Regions from separate parts of the Chryseobacterium sp. CP-77 genome, predicted to be linked through region 2. Evidence: riboswitches for the same ligand, from Rfam matches in the RefSeq annotation. Region 2 holds a riboswitch; each other region holds the start of a gene.

Region 1 (7,911 bases), 690 kb from region 2:
ATCAGGTTCCGAAACATTCATACAATGTATTTAACGATTTTAACCATACCAGCCTTTCAACGCAATATTACGTTGAAAGATGTCTTGAGCAATGGCTGACTGAATATCACATAGACGGTTTCCGCTGGGATTTAACCAAAGGATTTACGCAAAGCTGTTCCGAAAATGATGAAGCCTGTACCAATGCCTATCAGCAGGACAGAGTAGACATCATGAAACATTATGCAGACAGACAATGGGCTATTGATCCGAATTCTTACATGATCTTCGAACACCTTGGAACTGATGCAGAAGAACAGCAATGGGCGAATTACAGAATAGCAGAAGGAAAAGGTGTTATGCTTTGGAATAAACAGACAGATCCTTACAATCAGAATACGATGGGATATAAGGAAAACAGCAATTACGACCGAATGAACCACAGTCTTCACGGATTTACCAATATGAGTGGCGTAGGGTACGGAGAAAGCCACGATGAAGAAAGGCTTATGTTTAAAAACCTTGCATATGGTGCAGTGAACGGAAACTATGATGTAAAAAACCTGAATACCGCTCTTGAAAGAATGAAAACTTTCGGGGCAACGTTCTTTACTATTCCTGGTCCGAAAATGATCTGGCAGTTTGGAGAATTAGGATATGAATTCAGCATCAACAGATGTGCAAACGGTACGATAGACAGCGGATGCAGAACCGATGAGAAACCTGTTGCATTTACGCTGGGATATGATACTGATGTGAATAGAAAAGCAGTCTACGATACATGGGCTAAAATCATCAATATCAGAAATACCTATCCGGTTTTTAAATCTAAAACCTATACTATAGAATCCAACAATCTTACGAACGATCCCAATGGCCTGATCACAAGAATTTATGTGTATGATGCCTCTATTACCACAGGAATAAAGAATGTTGTCGTATTGGCCAATTACACGACTTCTACACAGAATGTAGTGCCTTATTTCCCTTACACAGGTCAATGGCAGAATCTGATGGACAACAGTATTTCGAATATAGTTTCCACAACGGCTCCGATCACTTTACAGCCCGGAGAATTCAGAATCTTTGGAAATTATGCAGGTGCGTTGTCTACTGTAGATACCAATGCAGCCAATAAACTATCCCTTCAGATTGCAGATAATCCTGTCCGAAATGGAATCGCCAAACTGGTTTTCAATAAAGCAAAAAATGGGGAAATTTCAATTTTTGATATGACTGGCAAAAGAATGGATTCTTTCAAACTGGATAAAGAAAATGGCATCTATGAAGCGAAAATCAGTTATCCGGCAGGAACTTATCTGGTACAGTTGAAATCAGAGACAGGAATAGCCATTCAAAAGATGATTATTAAATAAAACAAAAGATGAAGTTGCCTAGACTTATAAAAAATATTGAATATCTTAAAAACCATTAAGAAGGTTAAGAAATAAAGTATAGTTAAGGTTAATCATTCTGATTTTTAAGCTTCTTTTACTCCTCTTAAACCCTTATTAAATCTTAATGGTTCAAAAATAAAAAGTTTAAACAAGTTCCATACAAAATAAAAGGCAAATTTGCGGATCAGCAGATTTGCCTTTTTTTGTAAGTTCAGAAAAATAGTCTACTTTTGCAGTAGATTTATCAAGAAAGGTGGAGGGATTTGGCCCGGTGAAACCTTAGCAACCTGCACAATTCCAGCGTGTAAAGGTGCTAATTCCAACCCTTTGGGAGAGATAATTGAAGTCAATACTCTATATGAATTCCATTTCTTGAAGTCTTGTGTATCTGCGGAAAGATCCGTCAGATTGGTAGTATTAATTGGCAAGAACAAAAATGAAAAAATTAAGCACAGCTGTACTATTGCTTGGAGCAATTCTGGTAGCTGCTCAGGAAAGTGAGGAAAAAGGAAAACAGATCGAAGATATCATCATCGTCGGAAACCGTAATGTTAAAAGAACAAAACTGGAGACGCCGGTTCCTGTAGATGTTATCAATATCGATAAAATCCAGAGAAGCGCTCCGCAAATGACCGCTCAGGATCTGCTGAATTACGTGATTCCGTCGTTTAATGCGGTGAGGCAGTCTGCTTCTGATGGCACAGAGCATATTGATCCCGTAACATTAAGAGGAATGGGCCCCGATCAGGTTCTCGTACTGCTTAACGGAAAAAGAAGACATACTACTTCATTGGTCAATTATCAGAATACCGTAGGAAATGGTTCTGTAGGAACAGATTTGAGTACCATTCCCGTAATTGCTATTGACAGAATAGAAGTGTTACGAGACGGAGCTGCTGCACAATATGGATCTGATGCTATTGCCGGAGTGATCAACATTATTCTTAAGAAAAATGCCGGAGCTTCAGCAAGTCTTACTTACGGATTAAGCGGAAGAAATGATGGAGATACTTACCAGGCAGGAGTCAACTATGGTGCTTCATTAGGAAAAAAAGACGGTTATATCAATCTATCCCTGCAATTAAGCCACAGAGGAAAAACCACAAGAACTCAAAATCACGATCTGGATATTTTCGGAGATAATTTTGCGTATGAATTTGCAGGTGACGCTGAAGCTGTAAAAGCAGCCAGAGCTGCGGATGATGCCGAAATTGAAAAAAGAGGGTTGACCCGTGATGATTTTAATTTTCAGATCGGAGATGCCCAGATCAGACAGGGACAGTTGTTTTTCAATTCAGAATACCCTTTTAATGATCATTTTAAACTCTATTCTTTCGGAGGTTTCAGTATTAAAGAAGGAGAAGGGTTTGGTTTCAGAAGACTGCCAAGCGAAAAGTCTAATGTGGTTTCATCCATTTATCCGAACGGTTTTCAGGCGGTTCTTGGGTCTCAGGTATATGATGTTTCCTATGCTGTAGGTGCAAAATATAATGTTAACAACTGGCTATTTGACCTGAGTAATACGTTCGGGAGCAATACCTTCAATTATAAGGTAAGCAACACCAATAATGCTTCTCTGGGTGCAAAATCACCCACAAGTTTTTATGCAGGTGCCCATAGTTTTCTGCAGAATACCATTAATCTTGATGTTTCCAAAAATATAAACCGTTTCAATATTGCGTTCGGTGGTGAGTTCAGGTTTGAACAATACCAGATCAAAGCTGGTGATGAAGCTTCTTATACCCAATATGATATCAATGGAAATGTGGCCACTGAAGGATCTACAGTACTTGGAGCAGGCGGATCTCAATCCTTTATCGGATTTTCTCCCAACAATGCCTTGAAGAAAGACAGGCATTCCACCGCAATATATGCAGATGTTTCCTATGATTTGGATAAAAAACTGAATATTGATGCTGCTGCCAGGTTTGAAAATTATTCAGATTTCGGAAATACCTTGAATGGAAAACTCGCTGTACGATATGAGTTTGTAAAAAACTATGCAGTAAGAGCCGCTGTTGGGACAGGATTCAGAGCACCATCATTGCAACAGCAATATTTTAATAATTCCTATGCGGATATTTCTACTTCCGGTTCAAAGATTGTTACCAAAGGAATATTCAGCAACGATAGCGAAGCTGCCAGAATTCTTGGATTTGATAAACTTAAACAGGAAACTTCTGTCAATGCAAGTGCCGGATTGACGTTAAAACCATTAAAAGGACTGTTCATTACAATAGATGGCTATTTTATTAAAGTAAAAGACAGAATAGTTATTACAGGTAATATTACAGATCCAAGACTATCAAATCCTGCTGTAGTTGGGCATGGAAATGAGGTAGAAAGCGGAAGATTCTTCGCTAATGCTATTGATACAGAAACGAAAGGTGTGGATGTAGTGGTTTCCTATGACTGGATTCTTGGGAACGGAAAATTAAATATGAATCTTGCCGGAAACTATACGGAAACAAAAATCACAGATTTTCATTTTCCTGAAAACTTAGGAACGCCTCAGGATCAGTTTTTTGGTCCCGATCAGATCAATATCATTGAAACACTGTCTCCAAAAACAAAAGCTTCATTAGGATTAAATTATGGAATCGGAAAATTCAGTTTTCTCGTAAGAAATACCTATTTTGGTAAGGTAATAAGAGATGGTTATCCGTTTGGAGACGTGCAGGAATTCTCACCAAAAGTAGTGACAGACATCAGCGTAGGGTATGATATCAGCAAAAGTATCAATTTTACAGTAGGAGCCAACAATATATTTGATGTCTTTCCGGACCGCCAGATTTATAAAAATTCATATTATGGAGTATTCAAATATGCGCCTGTACAGATGGGAACGCTGGGGAATTATTTCTTCGGAAGGCTTAATTTTAATTTTTAATCATTAAATGAGTACTGCCTCACATCAGATTGGCTGGAAAACAGCCGCAGCCATTGTCGTTTCCAATATGATCGGAACAGGGATTTTTACCACCCTGGGATTTCAGCTTTCCGATATTACCAATACCTACAGTATTTTCCTGCTATGGAGCATCGGAGGGGTTCTCGCTTTGTTCGGGGCATTTTGCTACGCAGAATTGGGCTCCCATTTTAAAGGGAACGGAGGCGATTTTATTTATCTTAAAGAAACCTATCATCCGATTTTCGGATATCTCATAAGCTGGATTTCGCTCATCATAGGATTTTCCTCTCCCGTAGCGCTGGCAGCATTGGCTATGTCGAAATATCTTTCTGTATTTGAGTATTCTTTTGGAAACGGATTTGCCATAGCCGCGATATTCCTGGTAGCAATTGCCTTATCATTCAGCCTGAAAACATCCAGCAGGTTTCACAACTTTTTTACCTTCATTAAGATCGCTTTTATTATTGTACTGGTTATTCTTGGAGTAGGAATTTCAAATTCACCCCAGATCGGTAACAGCCTTAATTTCAGTGACAGCTGGCAGAATGAGATCATGCTTCCTGCCTTTGCTACCTCTCTGGTATTTGTTACCTATTCCTACACAGGCTGGAATTCAGCTTCCTATATTGCCGGAGAAATAAAGGATGTGCAGAAAAATCTTCCGAAATCCTTGATTATAGGAACTGTTTTTGTGACGGTAAGCTATATTCTGGTGAATTATATTATGCTGAAACATGCTCCTGTAAATCAGCTGGCAGGAAAAGAAGATGTGATGGGAGAAGCAGCAGTCAATATGCTTGGACCGGCTTTTGGAAAAATTGTTAATATTTTTATAGCCCTGCAGCTGATTGCAACCATAAGCGGATACTTGTGGGTTGGCTCAAGACTGACACAGGCTTTTGCAAAACATACCCACATCTGGAAACCATTATCAGCTGGAAATGCAAAAGGAATTCCGGTAAGAGCTATTTTTGCCCATGCTGTGATTGCTGCTATTATTATTTTAACGGGTAGCTTTAAAGAAATTTTTGTCTATACAGCTTTTATACTACAGCTTTTTGCAAGTCTTGCGATCTCGACGGTATTCTTTCTGAAGAAAAAAGACAGGAAGATCTTTAAGTCGAATGCTTTCCATATTTTTCCGGCTGTTTTTCTGCTGTTCAGTATCTATATTCTCTATTTTACATTCATTCATAACCCTAAAGAAAGCCTCATAGGATTAGGAATTATTGCAGTAGGAATTGTTTTATACATAATAGACAGAAGACTTTCTAAAAGATCTTAGAGCCTGATTTCAATATCATAAACATTTTTACAATTCGGCTTTTTTACCTTTTTGACTCTTTATCCCTAATGCTCAAAAATTTATGATGATGAGGAATTTTAATTTTGAATTAATAATCCTTATCTTTGCACCCACAAAATTTCTACAATGTCTAAATCATTAATTCCAAAATTAGAAGCTATAAAACAAAGATATAATGAGGTTGCAGACCTTATTATACAGCCTGATGTCATTTCAGACCAAAAAAGATATTCTTCTTTGAACAAAGAATATAGTGATTTGGGAAAAATTGTAAGAGTTTATGATCAGTACAAGGGCGCTTTGGACAGTATCGCAGAATCTGAAGAAATTATCGCAGATGGTTCAGACAGAGACCTGGTAGATCTGGCTAAAGAAGAAAAATTGGAAGCCCAGGCTAAACTTCCCGGATTGGAAGAAGAGCTGAAAGTATTGCTGATTCCTAAAGATCCTGCAGATGACAAAAACGTTATCGTGGAACTACGTGCCGGAACCGGAGGTGATGAAGCCGCTATTTTCGTGGAAGATATCTACAGAATGTATACCATGTATTTCAAAACAAAAGGATGGAGACATGAAGTGACAGATTCTAATGAAGCAGCGAAAGGATACAAGGAATTGATCATGAAAGTGGAAGGAGAAGGTGTTTACGGAATCATGAAGTTTGAATCCGGAGTTCACCGTGTACAGCGTGTACCTGAAACAGAATCTCAGGGAAGAGTACACACTTCTGCCATTACAGTGGCAGTTCTTCCGGAAGCTGAAGAAGTAGATTTTGAACTGAATCCTGCAGATATTGAAATGCAGACTTCCCGTTCAGGTGGTGCCGGAGGTCAGAACGTAAACAAGGTTGAAACGAAAGTTCAGCTTACCCACAAGCCTTCAGGACTTGTTGTGGTTTGTCAGCAGGCTCGTTCTCAGCTTGCTAACCGTGAGCTGGCGATGGAAATGCTAAGAACAAAACTATACGATATTGAATTACAGAAAGTACAGGGAGATATCGCTGCACAACGTAAATCTATGGTTTCTACCGGTGACCGTTCTGCAAAAATTAAAACGTACAATTATCCGCAAGGTAGAGTTACAGATCACAGAATCAACAAGTCTATGTACAACCTTGATGCTTACATGAATGGCGATATTTCTGAAATGATTGATGCCGTAATCATGGCAGAAAATGCAGAAAAGATGAAAGGAGAAGAAGAAAATTACTAAAAAATCGAAATAATTAAAATACAGCCTCTGATTTTTCAGGGGCTTTTTTACATACTAAATACAATTTAAACTATGAAAAACTACAAAATTATTTTCCTGCTGTTGCTTTCCGTGATGGGACAGCAGCTGATGGCTCAGACAGAAGTGAAGAAACCCAAAGAAGCCTTTGAACTCTTTTTCGGAACTTTTGTGAATAATGATGAAACAGCTTTGAACAAACTGAACGATTATCTAAGACCTACTGTAGAAGGTCAGAATGCGTATCAGGTAGATTTTAAGGAAACTTCAAAAGAAATGATAAATGGCAGCGTAGAGAGCTTTCTGGCTGCTTTCCCTAAAGCCACGGCTTCAGCATGCAAAAAAGAGGCGGAAGAGTATTTTATCGCAATGTTTGGGAATTTTAAAAAAGGAAAACTGACTGTTAAAAATGTAAAAGTGGTCCCGAATGAATATGTTAAAGACGAAAAAATTGCAGAAATAAGTTATTCCGTAAGCTTTCTGGTTCCCTCGAAATTAACTTCCGGACCAAAAGGCGATCTGAGTAAAATAAAAGCAGAAGAACTGAAAAAATATCTGGTTCAGGCAGCGCAGGATTTCAAAAATGCTGATAAAACGGTAACAGCTGATCAGAGTTTTAATCTTTACGAAATGAAAGTAGGAGACAAAATATATTACTGGAACGGAAGCCCGGATGAGATTGTTTCCAACCTTACCGATTTTTATTTTGAAAGCTTCGGAGCCAATGAATAACCGATTATAAAGTATAGAAAGTCCCAATACAATGGGGCTTTTTTTATTTCACATACTTTACGTATTTTTGAGACAAACCGATCAGTATGAATTTTAAGCCTATATTGTTAACAGCTGGAGTTTTGTTTTCAGCATCTTTTTATTCTCAGAAAATGAATTATCCTAAAGCGTTAAAAGGAAACCAGACAGATACCTATTTTGGAACAGCCGTTTCTGATCCCTTCAGAGATCTGGAAAATGATTCTGAACCTACCAAAAAATGGGTGGATGAAGAAGTCGCTTACAGCCAGAATTACCTTTCTAAAATTCCGTTCAGGGATAAAATTAAAAATCAGTTGAAGGAAATCTGGAACTAT
Region 2 (7,911 bases):
GTAATCACATTATTCATATTATTGATGGTGGAATACAACATAGTCCAGATAAACAGCGGACGGCTTGCTGTACTGTTCACCATTTCTGTAAAGGCATAGGTAGAAGCGAAACCATATTTATTCGTCAATACTGCTACATCACTTCCCATGGCATCACTGGCTCTCAACACAGTGGAATACCCGATATTGGCATAGGTTGTTCCATCATTATTAAATTTTGCCCAGGTACCGTTCACTACCGTCTCAGCACTTTCGGCTGTTTTGAAAACTTCTACACTACTGGCCTGATCAGTAGGAGCTGTATCCAGCTCGCTTTCGCAGCTTGCCAACGACAAAAATCCGATAAGAGCAAACGATATATATTTTAATTTTTTCATTGTTTCAATTTTAAAAGGTTAAAGCGTTGCCTGAAGTCCAAAAGTAATTGTTCTCATGGCAGGATATCTATAATACGTGGTTCCGTCCAAAGCCTGTTCAGGATCCATTCCTTTATGTTTATAGAATGTGAGAAGGTTTTCTGCCTGGATATAAATTCTGAATTTTTTCAATCCTATTTTCTCAAAATAATCTTCAGGGAGTGTATATCCTAAGCTTACATTTTTAAGTCTTGCATAAGTACCGGAATACAGGAATCTTGAAGACGTTGATGTCCAGTTATTCGTTGTTGTGCTCAATGCGGGAACATCTGTATATGGATTATCCGGTGTCCATCTGTTCAACATTTCGGTACTCCACGCACGTCCTCCCGCACTTCCGTTATGCATGATGGAAGTATAATCTGTATCTAAAATTTTACCCCCGATTTTGAATGTCAGTAATCCTGAAAAGTCAAAATTCTTATAGGTAATGCTTGTACTGATTCCTCCTGTCAGTTTAGGCAATGCAGAACCCTGTAATAGTTTTGTTGCTTTTGAATATTCTGAGGTTGTTCCTTCCACTGAGTTTCCGCTGGCATCAGTAGAAACTGTTTTCCACAATGGCTTTCCATTGCTTGGATCTACTCCAACCCATTCAGGAATAAAGAAATCGTACACAGAACCACCTACCGTTAACAGCTTGGTTCCTACCACAAGAGAACCGCCAGGTAATTTTGTGACTTTATTGTTTAAAGTACTTAAGTTCACATCTACATTCCACTGGAAATTATCATTCTTAACCGGTGTTGTAAATAATGAAAATTCAAATCCTGTATTCTGAATCGTTCCGATATTAGCAGGATAATCACTGATTCCCAATGATGGTGCCACTGGCATGTTAAACAGAAGATCCTGGCTTTTTCTTTTGAAGTATTCAATATTTCCTTTAACTCTGTTATTCAAAATAGCGAATTCCAATCCTACGTTTAAATTAAGGTTGGTTTCCCACTTTACATTATTGGTAGACGTTTTCTCCAATGTTGTTCCCGGTTCTCCACCAAGGCTGATAAACCTGTATAACTCCTGATACGCATAATAAAGCGGCTGTCCGTTGGGTCTAAGTAATTTATCATTCCCCTGACCTCCGTAACTGGCACGCAGTGTTAACTGATTGAAAACATTCAGGCTTTTAATAAATTCCTCGTTCGAAATTTTCCATGAACCTCCTACTGACCAGAATCTTCCCCACCTGTTATCTTTCGCAAATCTTGAAGAACTGTCTGCTCTTCCCGATGCAGATAAGAAGTAAGTATTATTGTAGTCATACTCTACTTTTCCAAGGAAACTCAATAAGCTTAATTTATTACTGTTTCCACTGAAACTTCCCAGCAGAGAAGCAGCATCCGGCTCATAGTAATAAGGCAGTGAAAACTGACTTCTCGTTCCTGAAATCGTCTGATAATCGTATTTGTAGAATTCATGTCCTGCTAATGCATTAACATGATGCTTTCCAAACTTTTTATCATACGTCAGAATATTGCTGGTTGTATAGGAAAGTGTTCTGGTATTGGTCTTCGTCACTGAACCTCCAATTTCCGCACCTTGCCCAAGTAATGGATTTGAATAATAATGTCCGTTATAATTCACCAGATCAACAGAGAAGCTTGTCTTGAATTTTAACTCCGGCAAGAAGGTGAATTCCATGAATCCTTTCCCTGAAAAGTTATCTTCTTTATTTTCGTTTTTATCTAAAGGCAAAGTTGCTGCAGCATTTTGGTTTTGAAGCGCATTCGTTGGCCTGTATTTTCCAAAATCATAAATTGGATTTCCGTCGGCATCTAAAACGTAAGTTCCGTCAGCATTTCTTTCATAATAAGGATAGAATGAAGGAATAAACCTTGCGGCATTGATGATATTGCTCACTTTTGAATCCGAAGAAGTAGGCGCCTGCTGAATACTGTTCGTATAGCTTAAGTTGACTCCAACATTCAGCCATTTTTTAACTTCGGAATTAATTTTAAGCCTGGTATTATATCTCTTAAAACCAGACTCAATGGCCATGCCTTTGTCATCCAGATAACCAAGGGAAAAGAAGTAATTACTTTTCTCACTTCCTCCGCTGATATCAAGATCCACCTGGTTTCTTGAGGCCACTCTCTGTAAAATATCTCTCCAGTCATCATTCCAGAGTGGTGAAGCACCAGGCAATAGTTTTCCATCTGTTCCTACAGGTTTTGGATAAACAGTTCCATATGGATTAATTCCAAGAGTAGAAACAAGATTATCTGTTGCCATCTGAGCAGCCTGCTGAGAAGAAACTTTACCGGACTGATATCCGTTTCTCAACGCTTCCCAATATAATTGAAAGTACTGATCTGTGTTTACCTGTTCATAATCTTTGACAGCTCTTCCTGAGAATCCCTGGCTGATATTAAAATTAACTTTTGCTTCTCCTTTTTTTCCTGATTTTGTAGTGATGATGATAATTCCGTTTGCCCCTCTTGAACCATACAAAGCACTTGCTGTAGCGTCTTTCAAAACACTGATGGATTCAATATCACTTGGGCTGATAGAGTTAATATTTCCGTCAAAAGGAATTCCATCCACTACATATAAAGGATCACTGGAAGCACTGATGGAACCAATTCCTCTGATTCTGATAGTAGAAACCGCACCCGGCTGCCCTGAGGCACTGGTAGTCTGAATCCCTGCAACCTGCCCTTCCAATGCTTTGGTAATATTGGTGACAGGTCTGTTATTGATTTTATCACTGGAAATGGTGGCTACAGAACCGGTATAGCTGTTTCTTTTTGCTTTTCCGTAAGCTACCACAACTACTTCATCAAGCTCCTTTTCATGAAGACTATCTTTTTTCAGTCTGGAATTCTGTGCATTTACACTGGTGACTCCCAGAAAGAAAGCAGCAACCGGAGGAATCCATACTTGGGCACTAAATAATTTTTTACTAATCATAATCAATTTTATTTACCATATATTAAAATTTTGCCCTTTGCAGAAAAGTCAGCAAAGGGCATCGATAAATACGATAAACCAAATGCTTATTTTTCCTTAAAAGGCTGAATGTAACACCTTGCCCACGGGTAGGTTGTCAAGACTTCACAGGGTCAGTTCCCTCCATCTTTCTTTATAAGCCGATCGAAATATGGTTGCAAAGCTAAAAACTTTTAGTCTACAAAACAAGTAGACTTATATTTTTTTCATGATAATATTTTAACAATTAACATAAAATTTTAATAAAAGCCATAACAATAAGGAGTTGCGACTGTTATCATTTTTTCACACATGACAAATATCATTATCAATAATTCAATGGAATAAAAATTCAGCATCACTTAATTTTTATGTAATTAATTAAAAAAACTTTTTAATTTTATAGAATGAAAGTTTTAATCATCAATGGCCCTAACCTCAATCTGTTGGGCACAAGAGAACCTGAAATCTATGGAAATGTTTCTATGGAAAATTATTTGGAAATTTTAAAATCCGAGTTTCAATCTCATGAATTAAAATATTATCAGTCAAATATTGAAGGAGAGCTTATCAACAAGCTTCAGGAAGATGACTTTGATGCCGTTGTGATTAATCCGGGAGCTTTTACTCATTATTCTTACGCTATTGCTGATTGCTTGAAAAATATTCGAAAGCCAAAAGTAGAAGTACATATCAGTAACATTTATAAAAGAGAAGAATTCCGACAGAAATCTGTGACGGCAGCCAATACGGATGCGGTTTTATCTGGTTTTGGGATGGATGGGTATAGATTGGCTTTATTAAGTTTAAAATAATTCTAGTAATTTCCCGCAGCTAGTTATGGATAAATTTATGAAAATAAATGATAAAATTTACTGTAAGGATGTTGGGGTCTATTCCAGTCAATTAACAAAAAGAGAATCCTATATTATTAAAGAAATAAATGATGCAAATGTAAGGATTCAAAATAATGAAGGAAGGCTGAGATGGTATTCGAAATTTTATTTTAGTTTAAATAATGAACCGGAAATAATTTCGATTAACATAGATGATACAATAGAAAATATTGAATCTGATGTCATAGAAGTAACCATTACATTTTCTGATAAAGCAAAATATTGGATGACCTTCACAACTCCAAAGTATTTAGATAAGATGTTGGATGAAGAGTCTTATTTTTCTTCAAAGCACTTTATCATCATAAAATCTCTAACTGAAGAATCAATCAAATTAACAGTTCTAAAACTGGATGAACAGAATGAGTTGATTGAAAACTGTAAAAAATATGAATAAAAAAACGCCTCATCATTGATGAGGCGTTTTGTATGTTGATTGGTAAGTATTAAATAGTTTGTTCCTGCAATTGAGGTCCTGAAGCAACTAACTTCTTACCTTCTTCAGTATCACAGTACTGCTCAAAATTCTTGATATATCTTGAAGCAAGATCTTTTGCTTTTTCTTCCCATTCTGAAGCACTTTCATAAGTATCTCTAGGATCTAAAATACCTGTAGAAACGTTTGGCAATTCAGTAGGAATTTCAAGGTTCATGATCGGAACCTGAGTTTTAGGAGCATTATCAATAGAACCGTCAATGATGGCATCAATGATTGCTCTGGTATCTTTTAGAGAAATTCTCTTTCCGGTACCATTCCAACCTGTGTTAACCAGATAAGCTTTAGCTCCGTGTTCCTTCATTTTACCAATTAATGTTTTAGAATACATTGTTGGGTGTAAGGTAAGGAATGCTTCACCAAATGCTGGAGAGAAAGATGGCTGAGGTTCTGTAATTCCTCTTTCAGTTCCTGCTAATTTTGATGTATAACCGCAAAGGAAGTGGTATTGAGCCTGATCTTCATTCAGGATAGAAACCGGAGGAAGTACTCCGAATGCATCTGCTGAAAGGTAAACAATCTTTTTGGCATGACCTGCTTTAGAAGGCAATACAATTTTGTTGATATGATAGATTGGATAAGAAACTCTGGTGTTCTCAGTGATAGATCCGTCGGTATAATCTGCTACTCCATTGTTCACAACAACGTTTTCAAGAAGAGCATCTCTCTTGATGGCAGCGAAGATATCCGGTTCTTTTTCTGCGGATAAGTCGATAACTTTAGCGTAGCATCCGCCTTCATAGTTGAATACTCCGTTATTATCCCATCCGTGCTCGTCGTCACCGATAAGGTATCTCTTAGGATCGGCTGATAAAGTTGTTTTACCAGTTCCTGAAAGACCAAAGAATAAAGCTACATCCCCTTTTTCTCCTACGTTTGCAGAACAGTGCATTGAAGCCATCCCTTTTAATGGAAGATAGTAGTTCATCATAGCGAACATCCCTTTCTTCATCTCACCTCCATACCATGTACCTCCGATGATCTGTAGTTTTTCAGTAAGGTTGAACATGATGAAGTTTTCAGAGTTTAATCCCTGAGCTTCCCAGTTCGGGTTGGTAGTTTTTGATCCGTTGATTACTGTGAAATCCGGCTCGCCAAAGTTTTCAAGCTCATAGTGAGAAGGACGAATGAACATATTAGTAACAAAATGTGCCTGCCAAGCCACTTCAACGATGAATCTTACTTTAAGTCTCGTATCCGCATTCGTTCCGCAGAATGTATCTACTACATAGATCTTTTTAGATCCGGCAAGCTGGTTCAGCACTAGTTCTTTACAAGACCCGAAAATTTCTGCAGTTGTAGGTAAGTTTACTTTACCATCCCAGAAAATTGTATCTCTTGTAACATCATCCTGAACAATATATCTGTCTTTAGGTGAACGACCTGTGAAAATTCCTGTTTTTACTGATACTGCGCCTGATTCTGTAAGCTCAGCTTTCTCAAACCCCTGATTTTCAGGAGAAACTTCAGCCTGATATAATTCTTCGTAAGAAGGATTATACACTACTTCATAGTTTCCTTTAATCCCTAATTTCTCTAAATCCTGGATGATTTTAGTGTTTTTCATTTTACTTATATTTTCTATTTCTTTATTGCTTTCAACAAAAATAATATTAATTATTTGTTAAAGGTGGTTTAAATATACTGATATAAGTCAGAATGGCAAATAAAAAAACAGGATTGTAATATACTGATTATAAACCAATTATATCATCCCATTCAAAAACAGTCGTAAAACCTTTCTCCCAAAAATAGTTCTTATAGTCCCCAAATTTCGCACTCATCACAAAATCTCCACCCCATGCGCCTAAACTTTTGACAAATGAAGGGCAATCTGAGAAAAATTTTTCTTTAACTGTGAGAATTTCAAGAAAATCGGCAATTTTCCGCTCATGAATCATCATTAATTCAGAAAAATTTTCCAATTCATCGCATAACATAATTTTCTTTGTGATATCCGAAAATTCATCAACCAGTTCCGGGGACTTCTTTTTTGATTTGTAAAAATTGATTCCTTCCCTACTATCCTGCTTCTGATTTAAATGGATAAAAATCAGTTCATTTTTAAAAGCTGGATTAAAATCTACTTTCTCATATCTGATCTCCGGTTTACTCTGGAAAAGAACTGCAGATTTTTCTTTCGCTACAGCGATATCGTATCCACTGCCTCCCAAACTGATGCTGTTAAGATGAAAAGGATCTATTTCAGCCCATTCCGCAAGGTTATTCATCAGGGTGGAACTGCTCCCAAGCCCATAATCTGCAGGAAACTGAAGGTCTGTTTTTAAATAATAAGTAAGGTCTGTTTTGAATTTACTGTCAGAAAGCAGCTGAACATTTTGTAATGTTTTGGTAATAAATTCAGCGCTTGACGGAATATTGGTTTCTAAGATCTGCCAGTTTTTATAATCAATGACAGCTTTTAACCATAATGTATTCTGATGATAGGCTTCCCAAAGAATAAGAGATTTTCCATCTTCTTTTTCTTCAAAGAAAAACTCTTGTCCCAGCCTGGTAGGTACCGCTAAGACAAGAGCTCCATCGATTGCGAAATATTCTGAAGTAAGCATAAGCTTGCCCGGTGAAAAGATCGCGCTCATATTTTTTTATTTAGATTGCAGAAGTTGCTTCTACAGATCCGTCAATTTTTTTGATCAATCCCTGAAGGGTTTTTCCTGGTCCTACTTCTACAAAGTTAGAGGCACCATCTTTAATCATATTCTGAACAGATTGAGTCCATTTTACAGGACCGGTAAGCTGAGCGATCAGGTTTTGTTTGATCTCATCAGGGTTGGTTACCGCTGTAGTCGTAATATTCTGGTATACAGGAATAGTTGCTTTTCTGAATTTTGTCTTTTCGATAGCTGCTGCCAGTCTCTCCTGTGCAGGCTGCATCAATGGTGAGTGGAAAGCTCCGTTTACCGGTAACAGCAATGCTCTTTTAGCGCCTGCTTCTTTCAGCTTTATACAAGCTTCTTCTACTGCAGGAGTTTCCCCTGAAATAACCAATTGTCCCGGACAGTTATAGTTGGCAGGAACAACAATCCCGCTGATCTGCGCACAGATTTCTTCAACCTTTGCATCGTCTAATCCTAAGATTGCAGCCATAGAACTTGGATTGGCGTCGCAAGCTTCCTGCATTGCTTTCGCTCTTTCAGAAACTAATTTCAAA
Region 3 (7,911 bases), 760 kb from region 2:
AATGCCAGAATATCTGTACCTACTGCGGATTCAGTCTTGATAACAATCTGAAAAGGAAGACCCTTTCTGATACGGAGCTGATGATTGAAGCTTCAGTTCTGAAATCAATGGGAGTGAATCATGTATTACTGGTAAGCGGTGAAGCCAATAAAATAGTGGGTGTACCCTATTTTCAGAATGCTGTCCGTAAGTTAAAGCCACATTTTTCTAATATTTCCATCGAAGTTCAGCCTTTAATGGAAGATGAATACAAACTGCTTCATGATGAAGGGGTACATTCCGTATTGGTCTATCAGGAAACCTATCATCAGGATGTTTACAGGGAGTACCATCCGAAAGGTAAAAAATCAAATTTCCATTTTCGTCTGGAAACTCCCGACAGGATAGGAAAAGCAGGAATTCATAAGATCGGGTTAGGAGTTCTGCTTGGGCTTGAAGATTGGAGAGTAGACAGCTTTTTCAATGCCTTACACATCGATTATCTTCAAAAACAGTACTGGAAAAGTAAATTTTCTGTTTCCTTTCCAAGACTCAGACCTGCTGAAGGGATTATTGAACCCAATTTTATCATGGAAGATAAAGATCTTCTTCAGCTTATCTGTGCTTACAGAATATGGAATGAAGACCTTGAGATTTCCATTTCTACCAGAGAAAATGAAGTGTTCAGAAACAATATTGTCTCTCTGGGAGCAACTGCTATGAGTGCAGGTTCAAAAACAAATCCTGGTGGTTATGCAGTGGATAAAGAATCTTTAGAACAGTTTGAAACCAGCGACGAACGAAGTATGGAAGAGATTAAAACAATGATCAAAAAAGCAGGCTATGATCCTGTAATGAAAGACTGGGACTCTGTTTACAGTGGATTTTAAAATTTTTAAACCATTAAGGATTTTGAAGAGATGAAGCTGAATTAAGAAAAATCTAAGATTTTTAAGACAGCTGTTTCAAGCGAAGCTCAACTTAACTATTCTTAAAAGCTTAAAGAATCTTAACGGTTCAATGATAATTATGAAAGAAGATTATTTTTCACGGTACAGCCGGCAGATATTTATTGATGAGATTGGATTGGAAGGACAAAAGAAAATAAGGTCATCTAAAGTTCTTGTCATCGGGGCAGGAGGTTTGGGAAGTCCTGTTATTCAATATCTGGCCGCAGCAGGAGTAGGAACTTTAGGTGTTGCAGATTTTGATGAGGTTGAACTTCATAATCTGAACCGGCAGATCGTCCATACCGAAAACAGAGTGGGATTATCCAAAGTGAAAAGCGCTGAAACCTTTGTAAAAGAACTCAATTATCAGGTTACATTCATAGGAATTGAAGGAAAAATTAATAAAGATAATGCTGAGGAAATCCTTGCTCAATATGATATTATTATTGATAGTTCAGACAATTTTTCAACGAGATACCTGGTGAATGATACCTGCGTAAAACTTAATAAAACTCTGGTTTACGGAAGTATCTTAGGATTTTCAGGCCAAGTTGCTGTGTTTAATCATAACGGAAGTAAAAACTTAAGAGATATTTTCCCGGAACCGCCCTTTGATGAAGATCTTCCGGATTGTGACAGCCTTGGTGTATTGGGTGCCCTCCCCGGAATGATAGGAAGTATGATGGCACTTCAGACCCTGAAAATTATTACTGATCTTCCGGTAAGCTTGAATCAGCTGACATTGGTAGACACGCTGAACTGGAGATTTCAGACGGTAGATTTCTGATGTAAATGTAAACACTAATATCACAAATGTTTTCACAAATAACACCATTTTATCAGCAATACATATCAATAGGAACGGGCTTTAGCCTGTTTTACTTTTATAAAACCATCCATTGGCTTTAGCCAAAACTTACCTGCAAAAAAATAGAGGCTGTCTCAAAAGTACCCCATCTCTCGAACTCCTGTCTGACAACTTTTGTTGTTTAAGAGATTCTCAGAGCGTTAGTTTACCTTTTGAGACAGCCTCTATTTTTATTTTATTACAAAGAAGGATTATTGTGCCTGCTGCATTACGCCTCCGGTATCTTCTTTTTTGGTCTGATTTAAAATATTCGGATCTTCTTTCGCCAATTTATTTCTCGTCGGAATTTTATAATTGATGGAAAGTCCGAAATTTCTTGTGTCGTATTTGTTGTAGATCATCACCGGATTTCCTGATGGCGGATTAGAACGTACCTGCATCACCTGTCCGTTGAAAATATCGTTTGCAAAAACAGAAAGTGTCAGACGGTTGTTCATAAACTTCTTCGTCAATGTAATATCAAACGAGTTGTTGAATGGTTTTTCTGCCGTGAAGTAGAAATATCCTGCCTTTGGAGTCAGATAGCTGTAATTGGCTGTCAGTTTGATGTCTTTAGGCAAAATAATCTGAGTCATGATATTGAAAATCCAGAACCCTTTATTGTTCAGATTATCAATTTCATGCTTTTGATATCCTGCATATAAGTACATGAAGTTAATTTTATCCGGATTGAAATTAAATTTCATGATTTCACTCAAAGGCTTACTGAAAATCATAAAAGGAACCGGTAGCCCCACATTGAAATTGTGAATTTTCATATTTGAAATATTCACCTGCTCATTGAAGAGTTTTCTTCCGTCTTTTCGGATGATCTGTGCTACCTGATTGCTTGCCGAGCTTACGCTATACCCGATAAACGCATAATCAAAAGCTGATATTTTCAATTCATAATTATCAAAAATAGTAGGCTGTAGATTCGGGTTACCATTTACTTCTGTACTAGGTCCCGAGAATGTTACGTTATTCGGGTTCAGGGCAGAAATACTAGGCAGACTGATTTTCCTGTTGTAATTTGCGGCAATATAAACCTGATTCATCATGTTATACTGTACACTTGCGTTCGGGAAAAATTTAAATTTATTGAAGGGAATTAAATTAGCCTCTACCAGTTTTGCATCTTTATCAAAATATCTTGTTATCCCGGAAATATCATAGTTTTCAGCACGGGAGCCCAACGTGAAATCAAACTTTTTCAGTTTAGCCTGAAACTCTAAATACGTTGAAGCAGTCTGTCTCTGATATTCAAGATTGGTCAGTCTAAAACTTTCTGTATCATAATCCTGTCTTTCATATAATCCTCCAAAACTTACTTTCCCACCATCAAGAAGCTTGATCGGCTGTGCGTAATCTACTTTGAAGTTGGCAATATTCATCACAGATTTATTATTCAGAATATCTTTTAATCCACTGGTAGGGCTATCAAGAGGCTCATTGGGATAAGCTACAAACGTCCCATCCTGAAAGTAATTATCCTGAGAAAATTTGCTGTCTGATCTTGTATACCCAAACTGGAAATCCAGTTTTTGAGATTTGTCAGCAAAACGCTTCTGATAGGTTACAACCGCTTCCTGTCTCAAATTATTGGTATGGGCAACGTCAGAAGAAGTATAAAAAGCTTCTTTTAAATCTTTCGGGTTTCTCTTGAACGGTAAATCTCCATGCCCGTCACTTAAAGTATAGTTGTCATTATTATTGTGATAAATATCGTAGTTCAATAATAACCTGTCCTGCCCTAAATCAAAAGTCAATCCGGATTTTGCAAAATATCCACGTGCATATCTATCGGTATGACTGCTCAAAAGCTCATCCTGCTGGCCATTCAGCATACTTTCACGGTAATTCTGCCCAACATTCAGCTGCCACCCAAAGTATTTATTTCTGGCGTTTAAATTAACAGAATTAGTCGTTCTGCTTCTGTATTGATCATAATTTGTGAAAGAATAATTTCCAGAATAGGTAGCGGTTAAATATTTATTAGCGTTTTTGTTGGTGATAATATTCATAATCGCACCTCCGGAAGTTGCCGGAAACTCAGCACCTGGCTGGGTGATCACTTCAATTCTCTCTACGGAATTGGCGGGCATCCCTTCCAGGAAGGAGTTTAATTCATTGGAAGTGATGTTCAGAGGTCTTCCGTTAAGATATACTTCCAGCATTTTTCCCTGATACATCATCCCGGCAATATCGGTAGATACAAGTCCCGGAAGTTTTTTAATTCCTTCCAGGACGTTTCCGTTATTCAGGTGAGGCTGCTCAGAAAAGTCAAAAATAGTACGGTCTGCTTTTTGTTCAACGGCTTTTTTAGTTTTGGTAATGACTACGCCTTCAATTTGCTTTTCCTGAGGTTTATTATTTTTTTCCTGAGAAAAAATAAGAACGGAGCTTAATAAGGATAAAGCGAAAATTGTTTTTTTCATAATGTTTTTACTGTTATCCGGTTAGACGCTGGAAAAGATAATTTGTTACGCTAAAATGTTGAAAATCGAAAATTTAGGCTAAATTTTTTTTATTTCGGAAATAATTATATCTTTGCCGGGTAATTATCAAGAATCTCTAGATGGGATAGCAACCTGCAAAAACAAGCAAGGTGCTGCAATCGATAAGCCGGATCTTCCGGAAAAAATGTTTATCATTCTATCATTACTCCCATCTTGAATTTTTGTTTTAAAAGTTAAAATCAAATGTTTAAAGACAAGGGAAATCACATTCCATCAGTAATTTTTTATTCTTCAGATCATGAAGTGAGCCTTCATTACTCTGATATGTTCTCATGCCATTTCTACATGCGCATGTGTTGTTGTTTCTAGCCTTTTCTATTTCTAAAAAATAATACAAACATTTCGAATTCTATGGTAACCTTACAATTTAGGGCTACAGGATCTGTATTGCTTAAAAAACAAATTTCATCAACAAAAAAGTACACAACAAACATGCATAATTTCAAAAAAAGAATTTTTATTCCTTCTATCGTGCTTATTTCTTCATTTTATTACGCACAGACGGACACTTTACAATCGAAGAAAATAGAAGATGTGGTTATCCTTGGATCAAGGGGGGCCGGAAGATCTTTGACGGATACTCCTGTTCCGGTGGATATCATTAATATATCTAAAATTTTAAAACAGAGCCCGACGAATAATATCAGCCAGGCTTTAAACTATATCGTACCCTCATTTTCATCCACATCACATACTGTAAATGACGGAACTGATTTTGTGGATCCGGCACTGTTGAGAGGGTTAGGACCGGATCAGGTTTTGGTATTACTCAACGGAAAAAGAAGATATCAGTCTTCACTGATTAATGTTACCCTTACACCGGGAAGAGGTTCTGTAGGAACTGACCTTAATGCTATTCCTGCCTTTGCATTAGAAAAAATAGAGGTTTTAAGGGATGGAGCTGCTGCCCAGTATGGCTCTGATGCGATTGCGGGAGTGATAAACCTCGGACTGAAAAAAAGGCTGGGACTTTCCGGACAGGTATTTTTAGGTGGATATGCCTCACCAGTTGCCAACAATTTCTCCGGAGGGGTAGACGGACAGACTGTTTCTGTAGACCTTAATTATGGTGCTAAAATAGGGAAATCAGGATTTTTTAACATTACAGGTTCTGCACAATACCGTGATCCTTATTCCAGAGCCGGAGTGAGGGAAGGAGATATTTTCAATGCCTATAATGCCATTAATTACCGGGCATTACAGGATGGAGTGAATATTGACGGGCTCTATAAAAATATTACCAATACTTCCAATACTCAGCAAATCATCAATACCATTAAGCAGTATGCAACTAAGGTTGGATATTTTGCACCTGATTTCCAATCTCAGATTTCCGGGGCAAACAGCATTTCTGAGCTTCAAAAAATATTGGGCAGAGATTTTACCTCTGAGGAGCTTAATTACAGAGGATTGGAGAGAAAAGACTTCAGTTTGAGAGCCGGACAGTCTAAGCTACAGTCCGGACAGCTCTTCTTCAACTCTGAAATTCCTGTGAATGATGAATGGAAGGTTTATTCATTTGGTGGCTACAGTTACCGCCTTGGAAATGCAGGAGGATTTTACAGGCTTCCGAACAATGAAAGGAATATTAATGCGGTTACTCCCAACGGATATCTGCCTCAGATTGAAGCCACTGTAAATGATTATTCCCTTGCTGCCGGAATTAAAGGAAAATGGGATGGCTGGAATGTGGATTTCAGTAATACATTCGGGAAAAATGTGTTCGGTTTTGGTGTTGTCAATACTTTTAATGCATCACTTACAGATGGTTCTCCAAGAACTTTTGATGCGGGAGGATCTGAATTCTCACAAAATACCGTCAACCTGGATTTCTCCAAAAAATATGATGTCCTGAAAGGATTGAACATTGCGTTTGGTGGTGAATACCGGCATGAAAATTATAAAGTAAATGCAGGAAAGGAAAACTCTTATGCTTCTTACGATATCTATGGCCGGGTAGTAACAGCAAAAATTCCTGAAAATGAAAAAGTAACCGATTTTTTTGGAAGTGTAAGACCCGCAGGAGCTCAGGTTTTCCCCGGCTTCAGTCCTGAAAATGCTGTTTCCGGAAACAGAAACAGTATTGCAGCTTATGCTGATGCAGAACTGGAAATTACGGACAGATGGTTATTGGAAGGAGCTGTACGGTATGAGAATTATTCAGATTTCGGATCTACATTCAATTATAAGGTGGCAACCAATGTAAAACTGGCTTCCAATCTCAACTGGAGAGGAGCTGTTTCTACGGGGTTCAGAGCACCTTCATTGGCACAAATCTATTACAGTTCTACTTCTACGCTGATTCAGCAGGGGAAGACAACGCAGGTAGGTACTTTCAGAAATAATTCTGAGGCTGCACAGGCATTGGGTATTCCAAAATTAAAGCAGGAAACTTCGCAATCCTACAGTACAGGAATTACCTGGAAGATTCCGGCATTAAGCCTTACTTTCACAGCAGATGCTTATTTAATCAAGATCAAAGACAGAGTCGTACTAACCGATCTCTTCTATCGCCCTGATGGTAATTTTACTCCCGGCTCGGATCAGGCTGTTTTACAGGATGCTTTTGATCTTGCAAGAGCCAGCGCTGCCAACTTTTTTGCTAATGCAGTAGATTTTCAGACAAAAGGGTTGGATATTACTATTTCCCAGAACTCAAAAATCTCATCAGGAATTTCCCTGGAGAATAATCTGGGAATCAATTTTAATCAGACTAAAAGAATCGGGGATATCCACGCGTCTCCTAAATTGGTAAGTCAAATCAATAATTATTTCTCAGAACCGAACAGAATCTATTTTGAAGAAGCTGTACCCCGTGTAAAAGCTACATTGGGCAATACGGTAAGAGTTTCCGGCTTTACTTTCGTACTGCGTAATTCTTTCTTTGGTAAAGTGACCGATGCAGATGTTGTGGATGCTAACTTTGATGGAGTAACAGGAAGTACAGAGCATTTCGTCCTTAACCGCCGCGTGATAACAGATCTCTCAGTAGGCTATAATTTTAATAAAAATATTTCAGCAACAGTAGGAAGTAATAATATCTTTAATATTTTGCCTTCTAAAAGCCCTGCTATAAGCTCGTTAACAGCTGATAACCAGTTTGTGTATTCCAGACAGGTTTCCCAGTACGGTATAGGCGGAAGGTTCTTGTTCGCAAGAATTGAATTCAGCTTCTAATATAAAGACTGAAGTTTTGATAAAAAAGACAGAGACTGAGCCTCTGTCTTTTTGTTTATTTCATTGAAGAAAATTCAATGAATTCATATTCTGCGGAAGAGGTAAAAAGCTGTCTTAATACCGCCGCATGTCCATTTCCTGCAATCACAAGAATTCTGTCTTCACCGTTGTGAGGAATGTTTTGAATATTGCGGAACATTCTGAGGTTTCTGCTGTACCAGTACAGTGCCAGCATATCCGCGCCGTCATATTCTCTTAGTTTAAAGTCACCACTAAGATAGGCCCCGTATCCGTACTGATGGCTTTCTTTGGAATTCATATAAGTAAAAGTATCCAGAAGAGATTTGAAATTTTTAGGTTCAGAACTCTTATAGAATGCCGTAAACTGTTGGGAGATCGGGTCATCACTTCTGAAATCATAATCTTTGCTGAGGTTCTT
Region 4 (7,911 bases), 160 kb from region 2:
CACAGGCTTTTCTTGCAATCTTTGCAGATTCATAATTCAGATCATATACAAGATCTTCCATATGATAATCTGCCATCGCAATCGTAGTTCCTGAGAACGTATTGGTTTCAATGATGTCTGCTCCGGCTTCCAGATATTTCTTGTGAACTTCTTCAATCGCCTGCGGCTGTGTCAGAGAAAGGAGGTCATTATTTCCTTTTACCGGATGTTCCCAGTCTTTGAAACGCTCTCCACGGTAATCTTCTTCTTCGAATTTGTATCTCTGAAGCATGGTACCCATCGCTCCGTCAAGAATTAAAATTCTTTCGGATAAAGCTTTATATAATTGTTCTGAATTTTTCATTTTAATCTTTTTTGGCTAAAACCAGTTGCTATTTGGATTAATCCAAGGCTTGTTTTAAATCTGCAATGATATCATCCACATTTTCCAATCCTACTGAACAACGTACCAGCCCCGCAGTAATTCCTACTTCATTTCTTTCTTCGTCTGACAATTTGGAGTGCGTTGTAGAAGCCGGATGGGTAACGATCGTTCTTGTATCACCTAAGTTGGCGGACAATGAACACATTTGTATCTTATCTAAAAAGTTTCTTCCTCCTTCTATTCCTCCTTTTATTTCAAAGGCTACGATATTTCCCCCGAGCTTCATCTGCTTTTTGGCTACTTCATAGCTTGGATGGGATTTCAGGAATGGATATTTTACCAATTCTACATTAGGATGGCTTTCTAAAAACTCCGCTACCTTCAAGGCATTCTCACAGTGCTTTTCTACACGAATTGCCAATGTTTCCAGACTTTTTGATAATACCCACGCGTTGAAAGGAGATAATGCAGGTCCTGTATTTCTTGCGAAAAGATAAATTTCTCTGATCAGATCTTCTTTTCCTACTGCTATTCCTCCTAAAACTCTTCCCTGCCCGTCAATTAGTTTCGTTGCTGAATGTACAACAATATCTGCACCATATTTGATAGGCTGCTGAAGATAAGGTGTTGCAAAACAGTTATCTACAATGAAAATAAGGTTATGCTTTTTTGCAATTTGTCCGAAAAACTCCAGATCCAGAATTTCAATAGCGGGATTGGTAGGAGTTTCAAGGTATAAGATCTTTGTATTAGGTTTGATGTATTGCTCCACATTTGCTGCATCTTCTGCCTTGAAATAAGAAGTTTCAATATTCCATTTCGGGAAATATTTGGTAAACAAAGTGTGTGTCGACCCGAAAACCGACTGGCAGCTTACGATATGATCACCAGCATTCAATAACGCCGCAAATGTAGAATAGATGGCTGCCATTCCTGTTGCAAAGGCATATCCTGCTTCTGCACCTTCCATTTTAGCAATCTTATCTGTAAACTCGGTTACGTTTGGATTAGAGAAACGGCTGTATAAATTCTTAGACTTTTCTTCTGCAAAGCTTGCTCTCATATCCTCTGCATCCTGAAATATAAAGCTGGAGGTAAGATATAATGGTGTAGAGTGCTCATCAAACTGAGATCTTTCCGTCTGGGTTCTTATTGCTGATGTTTCAAAATTTTCCATATAGTTTTAATTAATTTACCAATATAGCAGTCTAACAATGTACCAATTAAAATCTTCGCTTTGCTCAGAATAACGACACCAATTATTGGTAAACTGGTACATTATTAGATTGTTACATTAAATATTATTTTGTTTCACTTACTCTTAGAATATCCCCGAATACTCCTCTTGCTGTTACCTTTGCTCCGGCTCCGGCCCCCATAATCACGATTGGATTTTCGCCATAGCTTTCTGTGTAGATTTCAAAGATGGAGTCTGAACCTTTCAGTTGTCCCAATGCTGAAGTTGCAGGAACAGAAACCAGTTTTACATCCAGTTCACCTTTATCTTTCTGTAAATCTCCGTGTAGATCTCCCACATATCTTAATACATGTCCGGGCTCCTGATTTTCTTTTATTTTCTGATATTCTTCATCAAGTTCTTCCAGTCTTGAAAGGAATTCTGATTTTGAAACTTCAAGCAAACTTTCAGGAACAAGATTTTGGATATTGATATCTCCGAACTCGTTGATTAAGTCTAATTCTCTCGCCAGGATCAATAATTTTCTTGCTACGTCATTTCCTGATAAATCTTCTCTCGGATCCGGTTCTGTGTATCCTTTTTCCAAAGCTTCGTTGATGATGGTTGAAAATTTATCGTCTCTCAAAGAAAAATTATTGAACACATAACTCAATGTTCCTGAGAATACGCCTTTGATTCTTGTGATATTTTCTCCTGAAAGGTGCAGTAATTTGATGGTATCAATTAAAGGTAATCCAGCCCCAACATTGGTTTCATACAGGTAACGTCTGTTATTTTTATTCAACGTATATCTTAGTTTTCTGTATTCTTCTATCGGAAGGGTATTGAAAATCTTGTTGGAAGAAACCAGATCGAAACCGTTTTCTGCCAGGGCATGATAGTTTTTAACAAAATCTTTGCTTGCTGTGTTATCCACAACGATCAGATTTTCCAGTTGATTCTCGTTGGAGAAATTAATCAGTTCTTCAACATTTGACGGTCTTTCTGCTGTTAAAACCTCATCTCCCCAATTGGCATCAAACCCTTTTTTGTTGAAGGCAATTTTCTTTGAGTTGGCTACTGCAACTACTTTAAGGTCTATTTTTTTACGTTTTTTAATTTCTTCTGCAGATTCAAGTACCTGTTCTATCAAGGTTTTCCCTACGTTTCCGTGACCAATAATGGCCAGATGAACGGTCTTCGGCTTTTTGAAAATTTCAGATTCTATGATATTTCTTGTTTTTTCATCCTGCGAAGAGGTCACTACGATATTGACTCTGTTTTCTCCTGCCACCTGATTTAAAAGTAACGGGAAAACATTATTTCTTGCCAGCTCAGCAAAAACTTTATTGAAATCTTCTGCTACAAAACCAATCACAGAAACATTATTGATACTATAAATCTGAGAAACTTTTCCTGATTTTCTTTCTGCCTCAAATTCATCAATAAGACAGGCAACTGCTTTTTCTGCATCATTTTCATGAACCAGAATAGAAATTCCGTTTTCTATGGCCTGCTGAGAGATTACTCCTACACTGATACGCGCCAAAGTAAGCGCTTTAAAAATTCGTCCGTCAATCCCGATTTCTCCCAGGAAATCTTCTCCTTCAAATTTGACGATTGATCTGTTCTTCAAAAATTTTATTTCGTTAGCATTTTTCATTACTTCTATAAAATGTTTTTAATGATATTATTTAATTGTTGATATTCCATTAGGAAGGCATCATGCCCGTGTATAGATTGGATCTCGTGATAAGAAACATCTTTATTTTTCTCTTTTAAGTTTTCAAAACACATTCGGATTTCAGAAGCCGGGAAAAATAAATCTGTATCTACGGAGATCATGTGCATTCGTGCCTGAATGTTCTCCAGTGCTGTATCAGCAGCATTTATATTCATTAAGAGATGATTCATCAATTTGTACGCTTTCAAACTAAATCTTTCGTTTAGTGCATTACCATGATAAACCAGCCAGTCTTCTGATTCCAGGCGTTGTTTGTCCTGGTTATATTGGTTTTGAAATCTGTCATTGAGCGACTGCGGTGTTCTGTAGCACAACATGGCATGAATTCTTGCTTTCTGTAATGGTTCTTCCTTATCATTTAATAAAAATTTCTGAACCAGACACTGTGCATGAAGCCAGTCGTGCGTTCTGTAATCGCAGGCAATAGGAATAAAAATCTCAGCAAGATCAGGCTGCTGGGCAAGCATTTCCCAGGCAATCCCTCCTCCCAGAGAGCCTCCTATAATGGCATATAAATTTTTGATCTGTAAAACTTCAAGCCCTTTCAGAAATATCGCAGCGATATCTGAAGGAGTAAAGTCTTCATAATCTTCAATTAAAAAATCGTCGTATCCGTTTCCGGGTATATTAAAACATAGAACAGTATATCGATCAGTATCAACAATCTGATTTTTCCCTACCAGCTGTTTCCACCAGCCTTTTTCTCCGGATACATTTGAGTTTCCGGTGAGAGCATGGTTGATTAAGATAACAGGGGCTGTAAACAGATCTTTCCCAAAGAGCTGATAGCTCAACGGGATATGGTATTCCTTTTGGGAATGAGTTTGATAAGAAAGATTAATATAGTTTAGTTCTGTTTTCAATTCTATTAAATTTTAATACAATTGAAAATGCCACAGGAAATGGCTGAAAAAGAACTTCAGTGAGTTATCTGTCCAAAATTATTTGGTAGAACGTAGCACCTTCTTTGCTTGCGCAAAGGGTTGCTAAGGTTTCATAGGGTCTAATCCCTCAACCTTTCTTGATAACATTTTCAATATTTGAATGAACGAATGGTGCAAAGGTAGTTCTTTTCTTTTAATTTCAAAAAAAAATTATTTTAATATTTAAAAAAGCCCTTAAATACAAGTATTCCAAGACCATATTAATAATTGTTCAGATGAAAAAAATTGGAATTACTTCTCAAAAAAACTAACTTCGTATTGAAAAATGATGCCATATGACCGCCGAAAAAGATAGATTACAAGATACCAAATGGAAAAACTGGGGACCTTATGTAAGCAACCGGCAGTGGGGAAATGTACGTGAAGATTATAGCCCGAACGGGAATGCCTGGAATTTCACCAATCATAATAATGCCGAAAGCTATGCCTACCGCTGGGGTGAAGAAGGCATTGCCGGAATTTCCGATGTAAAGCAACTTTTATGTTTTGCTTTTTCATTCTGGAACAAGAAAGATAAAATGGTAAAAGAACGGTTCTTTGGCCTGAGCAATCCTCAGGGAAACCATGGGGAAGACATCAAAGAAATCTTTTATTACCTGGATAATACGCCTACCCATAGCTATATGAAAATGGTGTATAAATACCCGATCAATGAGTTTCCTTATGATGACATTCTTGCTGAAAATGGAAAACGCAGCAAAAAGGAACCTGAGTATGAGCTTTTCGACACCGGGATTTTTGATAATGATGAATATTTTGATATTTTCATAGAATATTGTAAAGCCGATCACAATGATATTCTGGCCAGGGTGACAGTCTGTAACCGAAGCCAGCATGAGGCACCTATCGTGGTGGCACCTACAGCATGGTTCAGAAATAACTGGAAATGGGGATACAACACCTATAAGGCAGAACTTAATGTTTCTCATGACGGAAGTATCAATATTGCCCACGACAGTATTTCGATAAAGAAGCTGTATTCCAGAAATTCAAATGCACAAAGTGTATTTTGTGATAATGAAACCAATACTTCTAAGCTTTACGGAGCTCCTGCAGTTGAAAACACTTATTTCAAAGACGGAATTAATAATTATATTATCCATCAAACGGATACGGTAAATCCCGAAAAAAGAGGAACAAAGGCTTCTTTTCTGATTGATGAGCTTATCGGAGCCGGAGAATCAAAGGTTTTTGAATTCAGATTGTGCCCGGATGAAGCCGATGAGCCTTTTGAAAACTTTGATGAAATTTTCAATACCCGGCAGGCTGAAGCTGAAGAATTTTATCAGGAGATTCAGAGTGATACCGTTAACGAAGATGAGAGAAATGTACAGAGACAGGCTTTTGCCGGGCTTCTCTGGAACAAACAGTTTTATCATTATAATATCGGAAAATGGCTGAAAGGTGATCCCAATTTTGAAGCGCCAAGAAATTTCAATGAATATGTAAGAAATACGGAGTGGAATCATCTGCACAACAAGGATATTATTTCCATGCCTGATAAATGGGAATATCCATGGTATGCAACATGGGACCTGGCGTTTCACTGTGTTCCTTTTTCCATCATCGATGCAGAGTTTGCCAAGGGGCAGCTGTTACTGCTTACGAAAGAATGGTATATGCACCCTAATGGACAGCTTCCTGCCTATGAGTGGAATATGAGTGATGTGAATCCGCCGGTGCACGCATGGTCTTGTTTCCGTGTTTTTAAAATTGATGAAAAAAATAACGGAAAGCCGGATTTATTATTCTTAGAAAAAGTATTCCAGAAACTCCTGCTCAATTTCACGTGGTGGGTGAACCGAAAGGATAAAAACGGAAAAAATATTTTCGGAGGAGGTTTCCTGGGTCTCGATAATATCGGAGCTTTTGACCGTAACATGGTTTTAAAGGATGGCCAGCACCTCGAACAGGCAGACGGAACCAGCTGGATGGCCATGTATGCATTGAATATGATGCGTATTGCGATGGAACTTGCCCAATATTACCAGGTGTATGAAGATATGGCCATCAAGTTTTTTGAACATTATCTTTACATCGCTGAGGCTATGGAAAATCTTGGTGAAGGCACAAAAGGGCTTTGGAATGAAGAAGATGGATTTTTCTATGATGTATTGCAGCTTGGAAACGGAGACAGTGTTTCTTTGAGGTTAAGAAGTATTGTTGGTTTGATCCCCATGTTTGCTGTTGAAATTGTAGACCACCGCTTACTGGAAAAGATGCCGAATTTCAGAACCCGAATGGAGTGGATTTTAAAAAATAAACCGGAGCTTACCAAACTCGTTTCCCATTGGGACGAGGAAGGACAAGGACGCAAACACCTGATGAGCATACTTCGTAAAAACAGGCTGACAAAAGTTCTGACCAGAATGCTTGATGAAAACGAGTTCCTGAGTTCTTACGGAATCCGCGCCATGTCTAAGGTATATGAAGAAAATCCCTTTGTCTTTTCTGTGCACGGAACGGAAAATATGGTCTACTATACACCTGCCGAAAGTGACAGCCGGATGTTTGGCGGAAACAGCAACTGGCGAGGCCCCATCTGGTTTCCTATCAATTTCCTGATTGTGGAAAGCCTGCAGCGCTTCCATTATTATTATGGAAACAGTCTGAAAGTAGAACTTCCGACAGGCAGCGGCGATAAAAGAAACCTTGATGAAGTAGCCCAGAATATCAGCAAAAGACTCTGCTCAATATTTTTAAAGGATGAACATGGCCAAAGGGCTTTCAACGGAGGGAATCCAAAGTTCAATTATGATGAACATTTCAGAGATTATATTACCTTCTTTGAGTATTTCCATGGTGATAACGGCCGTGGTGTGGGTGCTTCTCACCAGACAGGATGGACAGCCACTGTAGCAAAACTGATAAAACCAAGGCTCACCTTTTAATTAGCAATGAGTAATTGGTAGTGAGTAATATAAAAGCCGGATGAAACATCCGGCTTTTCCTTTTTTATATAAGAGATTAAATTTTTTCTCCGTTCACAAAGACTTCGTATCCGATTTCCACATTCGGTTCTAATGTTTTTGATACGGAACAGTATTTTTCAAAAGAAAGCTCTGCGGCCTTTAATGCTTTTTTAGGATCAATTTCTCCTTCCAGAAGGAATTTAACATTAATTGATTTAAAAGGTTTCGCATCTTCTACCTGTACTCTCTCTCCTTCTACCTCTGCCTGAAAGCTTCTGATCTCCTGACGCTGCTTCTTTAAAATAGAAACTACATCAATTCCGCTGCAGCCTGCTACAGCCATCAGTACACTTTCCATTGGAGAAACTCCTTTTGCTCCCGGCTGGGAAGTATTATCTAAAAGAATAGAATTTCCCTGAGCATTGGTACATTCAAATAAAAAATCGTCGTTTATTCTGTTGAGTGTAATTTTCATTGTAAGAATTTATAATTCAGAATTCTTTTTATATTCTTATTCAAATATAAAAAACTTTGTGGATTAAACCTGAGGCTAAGACATGATATCAACCATAGCCTGAAAAACATTATCGGGATTTTCTGCAATTCGGTTACACATGTACAGATACCATTCATCACCATACACAATATACTGCCTGCACGGGTAACCTTCTTTATGGATTTCATTCAACAGGTCTTCCTGTATTCCCAGTAACATTTCAAATTCATATTTAGATTTTGGAATATCATATTGTTCAATAAGTTCTTTAACT

The links. A riboswitch is a leader RNA that binds a small molecule or an ion and turns the genes downstream of it on or off. The one in region 2 is predicted to bind S-adenosylmethionine.
Region 1: it holds a riboswitch for S-adenosylmethionine, as region 2 does, so the genes downstream of both, V0410_RS14265 (TonB-dependent receptor plug domain-containing protein) here and V0410_RS17385 (SusC/RagA family TonB-linked outer membrane protein) in region 2, are expected to answer to the same signal.
Region 3: it holds a riboswitch for S-adenosylmethionine, as region 2 does, so the genes downstream of both, V0410_RS13930 (TonB-dependent receptor plug domain-containing protein) here and V0410_RS17385 (SusC/RagA family TonB-linked outer membrane protein) in region 2, are expected to answer to the same signal.
Region 4: it holds a riboswitch for S-adenosylmethionine, as region 2 does, so the genes downstream of both, V0410_RS18195 (alpha/beta fold hydrolase) here and V0410_RS17385 (SusC/RagA family TonB-linked outer membrane protein) in region 2, are expected to answer to the same signal.

What each region holds. Positions count from the first base shown of each region.
Region 1 is NZ_CP143637.1:3,208,637-3,216,547, reverse strand. Features, by position in the region: gene V0410_RS14270 (alpha-amylase family glycosyl hydrolase) at 1-1,355, shown strand, start outside; SAM riboswitch class I at 1,615-1,719, shown strand; gene V0410_RS14265 (TonB-dependent receptor plug domain-containing protein) at 1,813-4,266, shown strand; gene V0410_RS14260 (APC family permease) at 4,274-5,572, shown strand; gene prfA (peptide chain release factor 1) at 5,720-6,805, shown strand; gene V0410_RS14250 (hypothetical protein) at 6,878-7,555, shown strand; gene V0410_RS14245 (prolyl oligopeptidase family serine peptidase) at 7,642-7,911, shown strand, end outside.
Region 2 is NZ_CP143637.1:3,897,942-3,905,852, reverse strand. Features, by position in the region: gene V0410_RS17390 (RagB/SusD family nutrient uptake outer membrane protein) at 1-377, opposite strand, end outside; gene V0410_RS17385 (SusC/RagA family TonB-linked outer membrane protein) at 396-3,329, opposite strand; SAM riboswitch class I at 3,413-3,510, opposite strand; gene aroQ (type II 3-dehydroquinate dehydratase) at 3,755-4,162, shown strand; gene V0410_RS17375 (hypothetical protein) at 4,200-4,640, shown strand; gene pckA (phosphoenolpyruvate carboxykinase (ATP)) at 4,690-6,306, opposite strand; gene V0410_RS17365 (GYDIA family GHMP kinase) at 6,434-7,339, opposite strand; gene fabD (ACP S-malonyltransferase) at 7,350-7,911, opposite strand, start outside.
Region 3 is NZ_CP143637.1:3,136,533-3,144,443, reverse strand. Features, by position in the region: gene thiH (2-iminoacetate synthase ThiH) at 1-869, shown strand, start outside; gene V0410_RS13940 (HesA/MoeB/ThiF family protein) at 1,000-1,716, shown strand; gene V0410_RS13935 (outer membrane beta-barrel protein) at 1,989-4,214, opposite strand; SAM-I-IV-variant riboswitch at 4,333-4,430, shown strand; gene V0410_RS13930 (TonB-dependent receptor plug domain-containing protein) at 4,728-7,472, shown strand; gene V0410_RS13925 (DUF5694 domain-containing protein) at 7,528-7,911, opposite strand, start outside.
Region 4 is NZ_CP143637.1:4,060,557-4,068,467, reverse strand. Features, by position in the region: gene V0410_RS18210 (homocysteine S-methyltransferase family protein) at 1-343, opposite strand, end outside; gene V0410_RS18205 (O-succinylhomoserine sulfhydrylase) at 381-1,541, opposite strand; gene V0410_RS18200 (ACT domain-containing protein) at 1,666-3,204, opposite strand; gene V0410_RS18195 (alpha/beta fold hydrolase) at 3,210-4,148, opposite strand; SAM riboswitch class I at 4,210-4,316, opposite strand; gene V0410_RS18190 (MGH1-like glycoside hydrolase domain-containing protein) at 4,505-7,120, shown strand; gene V0410_RS18185 (OsmC family protein) at 7,197-7,616, opposite strand; gene V0410_RS18180 (proline dehydrogenase family protein) at 7,692-7,911, opposite strand, start outside.